2 regions of the Arthrobacter sp. MMS24-T111 genome follow, and region 1 is predicted to be linked to the other one. Evidence: predicted binding sites of a transcription regulator. Region 1 holds the regulator's gene; the other holds the start of a gene.
The links. Region 1 encodes HrcA, which represses chaperone genes, less so after heat shock. Its sites were predicted from a motif close to TTNGCACTCGNNNNNNNCGAGTGCNAA; they were not measured.

Region 1 (4,386 bases):
TACGCTGGGTGGGCCCACAGCGGCGAGGGCCCCGGCTTGAGCTTGCGAAGGCTGGATTACGCTGGGTGGGCCGACAGCGGCGAGGGCCCCGGCTTGAGCTTGCGAGGGCTGGATTACGCTGGGGACTATTTGATCCAGCGCAGGTTGTACGGGTAGCGGTGCGGCTGGCCCCGGTTGACGTGGATCCCTGCGGCCACCGAGAAGCAGGTCAGCGCAACCCAGATCAGCGTGGCGATGACGGCGAAGATGTTGCCTACGTAGGGAATGAACACCAGGATGTTGGCCAGGACCGCGGCGATGGTGGGCGGCAGGCTGAAGTTCAGCGCTTCCTTCGACTCCTGTGCTGTGAACGGTCCGCGGTCCCGGAAGATCAGGTAGATCAGCAGGGACGGAATGCACCCCAGGATCCCGCCGAAGTGGGCCAGTGTGGCCCACTGGCGGTCTTCGCTGGCCGTGAGCGGCAGCGCGTTGGCGGGGACGCCATGGTACTCGGAACGGCCTTGGCCATCCCTGTGATCACGTGCGTTTTCTGCCACAGTCTGTTTTCCTTCGGGGGTGCAAGTGGTGCTGACGACTACTAAGGACTCGGTGCAACGCTGCCAAAATCAAGGCGTCGCAGTATCCAGAATACTGGGTCGCGGGGCGGAACCGGCTTTCAGGGCACGGTGAGGAAATCGATCACTTCCTCAACCCGTCCCAGCAGCGATGGTTCCAGGTCGGCGTACGTGCGGACGGCGCCGATGAGTTTTTGCCATCCCAGGCCAATATCTTCCTTGGTGGAGTGCGGCCAGCCAAAGGCCTTCAGGATGCCGGTCTTCCAGTCCTGCCCGCGGGGAATTGCCGGCCATTGCTGGATGCCCAGGACGGCGGGGCGGATGGCCTGCCATACGTCCACGTAGGGGTGGCCGACGATCAGGACATTTCCGGCGGCGCCAGGGGAGGCCATCACGGCGTCGGCGATGCGCGACTCCTTGGAATCGGGCACCAGGTGGTCCACGAGGACCCCAAGCCGGCGCCCAGGTCCCGGCCTGAAGTCCGCCACGGCGGCCGTGAGGTCGTCGATTCCGTGCAGGGGCTCGACGACGATGCCTTCCACCCGCAGGTCGTCTCCCCACACCTTCTCCACCAGTTCGGCGTCGTGTTTGCCTTCCACCCAGATCCGGCTGGCCTTTGCCACCTGGGCCCGCTGTCCGGCAACCCGGACCGACCCGGACGCCGTCCGCCCTGCGGCGGGACCGGCGGCCGCGCGGGCGGGCGCCGGCGGCATCAGGCGGATCGGCTGCCCCTCCAGGAGGAACCCGAACCCCAGCCGGAAAGACCGCGACTTTCCGCGCCGGTCCTCGAGGGCCACCACGTGCATTCCGCCCGACTTCTCCACCCGGGTGACAGCTCCAACCCAGCCCGACTGGACTTCCTCGAGCACCATGCCGCGCTCCACGGGAACTTCCGGCAGTTCGGTCCGGCTAGGGGCGGAAATCCCGCGGGGGCCCCAGTTCTGGTAGTCCATGGATTCGATCCGCCTCGCGCTAGGTCCTCACCCCCGGAGTTTCGCCCGGAGCGGTACCAATGCTAACAACGGGCCGAGGCATAATAGACTGTTAGCACTGAGGCATGTCGAGTGCTAACCCCTGGGCGGCACCGGACGGGGCACGCGCCCCGGACCGTGGATGGAGGTGGAGAGTGAGCGAGCCACGCAAACTGGAAGTGCTGCGGGCGATCGTGGAGGATTACGTCCACTCCCGCGAGCCCGTCGGCTCAAAGGCTCTGGTGGAGCGTCATCATCTCGGTGTTTCCAGCGCCACGATCCGCAATGACATGGCGGCGCTGGAGGACGAGGGCCTGATCACCGCGCCGCACACCAGCGCAGGACGGATACCCACGGACAAGGGCTACCGCCTTTTCGTGGACCAAATCTCGGCGGTCAAGCCCTTGTCGGCGGCAGAGCGGCGGGCCATCCAATCACTCCTCGAAGGCGCGGACGACCTCGACGACGTCCTGGACCGCACGGTCCGCCTCCTGTCCCAGCTGACCAACCAGGTGGCAGTGGTCCAGTACCCGCACTTGAGCAGGGCCCTGGTCCGCCACATTGAATTCGTGCTGCTGGCGCCGCGCAAAGTACTGGTGGTGCTGATTGCCAACAGCGGCAAAGTTGAGCAGCGTGTGATCGACGTCGGCCAGGACCTCGGCGACGAGGCGCTGGCGGAGTTGCGGACCCGGTTCCTCGGGGCCTTGGGCGGCACGTCGCTGAGCCGCCTCGCCCAGGCCTTGCCCGCCGTCGTCGCCGCCGCACCGCACCCTCAGCGCCAGGCCGCGCACGCACTGGCACTTGGGCTGGAGGTCCTGGCCCAGAGCAGCCGGGAAGACCGGATGGTCATGGCCGGAACGGCCAACCTGGCCCGGTCCAACGTAGACTTTCCACTCAGCATCGGCCCGGTGCTCGAAGCACTCGAGGAGCAGGTGGTGATGCTGAGGCTGCTGAGCGAAATGGCGCAGGACCACCGCGGCGTGGCCGTCAGTATCGGACGCGAGAACCCTTACGACGGCCTCGCAGAGGCGTCCGTGGTGGCCACAGGCTATGGCCCTGACAGCGCCGCGAAGGTAGGGATCCTCGGCCCCACACGGATGGACTATCCCACCACCATGGCCACCGTCAGGGCCGTGGCCCGCTACCTTTCCAGGATTTTGGGGCCCTGATCCTTCGTTACCGGACCACGTCCGGCATCAGGACCGGACACCGGACCCAACTGCACGCAGTACAACAAGGAAGAGATACGAACTTTGAGCAGCCACTATGACGTCCTTGGAGTCTCCCCGAAGCTACGGGCGAAGAGATCAAAAAGGCCTACCGCAAACTGGCCCGTACCCTTCACCCCGACGTAAACCCCGGGGACGACGCGTCGGAACGCTTCAAGGCAGTCACTCACGCCTACGAGGTCCTCTCCGACCCCCAGAAGCGCCGCATCTATGACACCACCGGCAACGAGAACGGAACAGACAACGGCTTCGGCGGCGCGGGGTACGCGGGCCAGGGATTCGCATTCCAGGACATCTTCGACACCTTCTTCGGTGCCGGCGGCACGTCCGGACCGGCTTCCCGGGTGCGCAGGGGCCAGGACGCGCTCATCAGCGTCCGGATCGACCTCCGCGACGCCGTCTTTGGCGTCAACAAGAAGCTCGAAGTGGACACCGCCGTCGTCTGCCCCACCTGCGACGGATCGTGCTGCCGCCCCGGCACGCACCCCGAGCGCTGCGATATCTGCGGCGGCAGCGGCCAGGTCCAGCGGGCAGTCCGCTCCATCCTTGGCCAGGTCATGACGGCGGCCCCCTGCGGCACCTGCGAAGGCTTCGGCACGGTCATCAAGGATCCCTGCAACGAATGCAGCGGCCAGGGCCGCATCCGCAGCCGCCGCTCACTGACCATCAAGGTCCCTGCCGGCGTTGCCACCGGAACCCGCATCCAGCTTCTCCGGGCAGGGCGAAGCCGGCCCCGCCGGTGGCCCCGCCGGCGACCTCTACGTGGAGATCCGGGTCAACAACGACGCCACCTATGTCCGCGAAGGCGATGACCTTCACGCCACCTTGCACATCCCCATGACAGCGGCTGCCCTCGGCACGGACGTCAGCCTGGAAACCTTCGACGGCAGCCAGGAGATCGACGTCAAGCCCGGCACGCAGTCCGGCGAGGTCATTACCCTTCGCGGGCTGGGCGTCACCCACCTGAGGGGCTACGGGCGCGGAGACCTGAAGGTCCACCTCCAGGTGGACACTCCCGCCAAACTCGACGCCGCGCAAGAGGACCTGCTGCGCCAGCTCGCCAAGCTCCGCGGGGAACAGATTACTGAGGGTAAGCTCGCCGCCAGCGGCGGAATGTTCGCCAAGCTCCGGGACCGGCTCGGTAACCTGTAGCGGTGAGCAACCCCGTATTCTTCGCCAGCCCCGGCTCGCTGGACGGCCTGGCGCCCGGCCAGGTCTTTGTCCTGGAGGGCCCCGAAGCCCGGCATGCAGTCACCGTAAAGCGCTTGTCGCCCGGGGAGGCCGTGGACATAGTGGACGGCGCCGGCGCCCGCATGACCGGCAAGGTGGCGTCGGCATCGTCCACCGCACTGGAAGTGGAGTGCGGGACCGTGGTGGCCGAACACAGGCCCGAGGTCCGGCTGGTGCTGGCGCAAGCACTGGCCAAGGGCGACAGGGACGAACTGGCCATTGAGACGGCCACGGAACTGGGCATCGACGCCGTCATACCCTGGCAGTCGGAACGGTCCATCGTCCGCTGGAAGGGGGACCGGGCCGCCAAGGCCCACGCCAAGTGGCAGTCGGCCGTTGCCGCTGCCGCCAAGCAGGCCCGCCGCGCCTGGATTCCGGAGGTCCGGGACGCCGTCGAAACGT
Region 2 (4,386 bases), 730 kb from region 1:
TGCTGGACCGGTTGCACCTCTGGCTGTACCCGGTCACGCTGGGCCAGGGCAAACGCCTGTTCGACGCCGGCACCGTCCCGGCGTCGTACCGTCTCGCCGAGCCGGTACGCAGCTTCCCGAAAGGGGCGGTCTCGCTGGTGTACGAACGGGCGGGCGGGGTTGAGACGTCGGAGATGGCCGCAACCTGACCCGCGGCCCCGGGTGCACAAAAAACCGGCCCAGCAGATGCTGGACCGGTTTTCTGCAGGGGAAGACGGGCAGGTCAGTGGCTGTGGCCTGCGTGCTCGTCCTCTTCGGCCGGCTTCTCCACGACAAGGGTCTCGGTGGTGAGAACCAGGGCGGCGATGGAGGCCGCGTTGCGGAGGGCAGCACGGGTGACCTTGACGGGGTCGATGACACCGGCAGCGATCAGGTCCTCGTACTCGCCGGACTTGGCGTTGAAACCGTTGTTGGTTTCGAGGTCGGCCACCTTGGAGGTGATGACGTAGCCGTCGAAGCCGGCGTTCTGGGCGATCCAGCGCAGCGGCTGGACCAGGGCGCGGCGGACGATGCCCACGGCAGCGGCGGCGTCGCCTTCGAGTGCCTTGACGGACGGGTCCTCATCCAGTGCCTTCAGGGCGTGGATCAGGGCCGAGCCGCCACCGGCCACGATGCCTTCTTCGAGCGCAGCGCGGGTGGAGGATACGGCGTCCTCGATGCGGTGCTTCTTTTCCTTCAGCTCAACCTCGGTGGCAGCACCCACCTTGATGACGCCGATGCCGCCGGCCAGCTTGGCCAGGCGCTCCTGGAGCTTTTCACGGTCCCAGTCGGAGTCGGTGCGGGTGAGCTCGGCGCGCAGCTGCGCGACGCGGGCCGCGACGTCTTCGGCCGAGCCGGCGCCGTCGACGATGGTGGTGTTGTCCTTGGTGACGGTGATGCGGCGGGCGGTACCGAGCACCTCCAGGCCGACGGTGTCCAGGCTCAGGCCCAGTTCCGGGGACACAACCTGTGCGCCGGTGAGGGTGGCGATGTCCTGGAGCATGGCCTTGCGGCGGTCACCGAAGCCCGGGGCCTTGACGGCCACGACGTTCAGGGTGCCGCGGATGCGGTTGACGATCAGCGTGGACAGGGCCTCGCCGTCGACGTCCTCGGCGATGATGAACAGCGGCTTGGAGCTCTGCAGCGCCTTTTCCAGCAGCGGCAGGAATTCCTGGATGGAGGAGATCTTGCCCTGGTTGATCAGGATCAGGGCGTCCTCGAGGACGGCTTCCTGGCGTTCCGCGTCGGTGACGAAGTACGGGGACAGGTAGCCCTTGTCGAACTGCATGCCCTCGGTGAGGACCAGTTCGGTCTGGGTGGTGGAGGACTCTTCGATGGTGATGACGCCATCCTTGCCCACCTTGCCGAAAGCCTCGGCGAGGAGTTCGCCGATTTCGTCGCTCTGCGCCGAGATGGCGGCAACGTTGGCAACCTGGGTGCCCTCGACGGGGCGTGCGTTCTCCAGCAGGCGGGCGGCGACGGCTTCAACCGAAACCTCGATGCCGCGCTTGATCTGGCCGGGGGCAGCACCGGCGGCAACGTTGCGCAGGCCTTCCTTGACCAAGGCCTGTGCCAGGACGGTGGCGGTGGTGGTGCCGTCACCGGCAACGTCGTTGGTCTTGGTGGCGACTTCCTTGGCCAGCTGGGCGCCAAGGTTCTCGTAGGGGTCGTCCAGTTCGACTTCGCGGGCGATCGTGACGCCGTCGTTCGTGATGGTGGGGGCGCCCCACTTCTTGTCCAGGACGACGTTGCGGCCGCGGGGGCCGAGCGTCACCTTGACGGTGTTGGCGAGCTTATCGATGCCGGCCTCGAGGGCCCGGCGTGCAGCGTCGTCAAACGCAAGCTGCTTTGCCATGGTTTTGTCCTTTCAAAGACAGAAACCCCGCACTGCCGGCCAGCATAAGCGTGGCCGGCGGCACGGGGATCCGAAAGAGTTACTTGACGACGATCGCCAGGACGTCGCGGGCGGACAGCACGAGGTACTCGGTGCCACCGGTCTTGACTTCGGTTCCGCCGTACTTGGAGTAGATGACGACGTCGCCGACGGCCACGTCGACAGGAACGCGGTTGCCGTCTTCGAAGCGGCCGGGGCCTACTGCAACAACTTCGCCTTCCTGCGGCTTCTCCTGTGCGGAGTCCGGGATGACCAGGCCGGAAGCCGTGGTCTGCTCGGCTTCGAGCGGGCGGACAACAATACGATCCTCAAGAGGCTTAATAGAGACCGACACTCGGACCTCTCCTTTTCGTCAGCAAATTCGTGGACTGGAAAGCTTTCCGCCGTGGCTGGCAAACCGTCGTCGCGGTGCCGGCAGCAGCCTGGCTGGCAGCTCTTCATGTGTTAGCACCCTCCGGGGGAGAGTGCTAATTGAAACTCTATGTAAGGGTTAGCACTCGGTCAAGGCGAGTGCCAGTTTTTCGTCATCGGCGTATTCCGTTAAGCACGGTTTCGGGACCCGCAACGAGCCTCAGGCAGCTTCAGCGGCCCAGATCGTCGAAGTCCACGTCTTCGCCGCCGTCGGCATCGCTGCCACCCTGTTTACGGCCCCGGAACAGAACCCAGCCCGCAGCGGCTGCGGCAAGCAGGGCGGCCACGAGGAAGAAGATGCTCCCGGCCCGCGCGCCGTCGTACAGTCCGCGGATATCGCGGGCTTCCTGCGTGTTGTCCGAGATGTCGTTGCCGCCCACCGAGTAGACGGTGGCATTGAAGGTGTCCAGGACAAAGATGATCACCAGGAGCGCGATGCACACCAGTGCCACCACGGCGGCGGCGATCAGGACCGGGCGGGCAAACCGGGCAGGTCCCCGTTCCTTGGGGTCGTGTTCGCCGGTGTCCCCGGGGGCTGCGGTTTCATCCATGGTGTCCACACTATCGGCAACCCGGCATCCGCTCCTCCACTAGGCTGGAACCCATGGCTCACGCTCCCCAGGACCAGATTGCACCGCTGCTGACCCCCGAAGGCTGGGAGCTGCTGGCCTCCCTGGGCCCGTACCGGGACGAGGATTCCTTCGAACTCAACTCCGCGCTCCGGAAGGCCGGCCATCCTGCCGGGCTGGTCTCCGCCGTCCTGACCCAGTCACGGCTGCGCACCAAGGCCGAGGCGAAGTTCGGTGAGTTCGCCCGCCAGATGCTCTTCACCCAGGCAGGCCTGGAGCAGGCCACCCGCCTGAACGTCGCGGCGCGCCACGCACAGCGGTTCGCCGCCGCCGGGATCAGCCACGTAGCGGACCTGGGCTGTGGCCTGGGCGCCGATTCCCTGGCCTTGGCATCCCTTGACCTCAACGTGACCGCCGTCGAAATGGACGAGACCACCGCGGCCTGCGCCACGGTGAACCTGATCCCCTTCCCCAACGCCACCGTGGTGCACGCGGATGCGGCAGCCGTGCCGCTGGAGGGAGTCGACGGCGTGTGGCTGGATCCAGCACGCCGGGTCACCTCCACGTCCGGGACCAAGCGGATCTGGGACCCGGAGGCGTTCTCACCGCCGTTGTCCTTCGTTGAATCGCTCGCGGCGTCAGGAAAGGCGGTGGGCGTCAAGATGGGGCCCGGCATGCCGCACGAATCCGTGCCCGCCGGCTGCGAAGCCCAGTGGGTGTCGGTAGCCGGAGACGTCACCGAGGTAACCCTGTGGTTCAACGCCGTCAGCAGGCCGGGGGTGCGCCGCGCCGCCCTGGTCCTTGGCCCGGAAGGTGCGGCCGAACTGACCAGCGGCAACGATTTCGGTGCAGGCCCCACGGCACCGGTGGGACCGGTGGAGGGCTACCTGTACGAACCCGACGGCGCCGTGATCCGGGCCGGGCTGGTGGCGGATGTCGCGCTGGAACTCGGCGGCCACCTGGTGGATGAGCACATCGCCTACATCTGTGCCCCGGAACTCGTGGCCACGCCGTTCGCCCGCGCCTACAAAGTGCTGGAAGTCATGCCCTACAACGTCAAGGCGCTTAAAGCCTGGGTGAAGCAGGAGGGCATCACCGTGCTGGACATCAAGAAGCGGGGCACCGCCGTCACCCCGGAAGAACTGCGGAAGCAGCTGCTGCCGGGCGGAAGGGCGGCCGGCAAGGGTGCCGGCAAGAAGGCCGCCGGCAAGGCCGCCACCCTGGTCCTGACCCGGATTGGCGAGGACCGGGTGGCCGTCGTGGTGGAACCCGTCCCGACCGGCATGCCCTAGGGCCAGCCGGACGGGCCGCCAGTCCGCTACTGGGCGCGCATGAACTCTTCGGCGGCCCGCACCTGCTCCGCCGTGGGCCGCACCCCCGTGTACAGGACAAACTGTTCGAGCGCCTGGATGGTGGCCACCTCGGCACCGGTGATGACCGGCTTGCCGGCTGCACGGGCGGCCCGGATCAGCGGCGTTTCGGCGGGCAACGCCA

Region 2: the regulator HrcA is predicted to act here: its motif matches at 2,403-2,429, upstream of groES (co-chaperone GroES).

The regions. Positions count from the first base shown of each region.
Region 1 covers NZ_JBTZRO010000001.1:3,124,033-3,128,418, forward strand. The annotation lists gene ACX5I6_RS14670 (DUF4870 domain-containing protein) at 126-536, opposite strand; gene ACX5I6_RS14675 (DUF3097 domain-containing protein) at 656-1,507, opposite strand; gene hrcA (heat-inducible transcriptional repressor HrcA) at 1,681-2,694, shown strand; partial or broken gene dnaJ (molecular chaperone DnaJ) at 2,779-3,906, shown strand; gene ACX5I6_RS14690 (16S rRNA (uracil(1498)-N(3))-methyltransferase) at 3,909-4,386, shown strand, end outside.
Region 2 covers NZ_JBTZRO010000001.1:2,396,914-2,401,299, reverse strand. The annotation lists gene ACX5I6_RS11330 (dihydrofolate reductase family protein) at 1-188, shown strand, start outside; gene groL (chaperonin GroEL) at 263-1,873, opposite strand; gene groES (co-chaperone GroES) at 1,953-2,246, opposite strand; gene ACX5I6_RS11315 (hypothetical protein) at 2,494-2,874, opposite strand; gene ACX5I6_RS11310 (THUMP-like domain-containing protein) at 2,928-4,184, shown strand; gene ACX5I6_RS11305 (shikimate 5-dehydrogenase) at 4,211-4,386, opposite strand, start outside.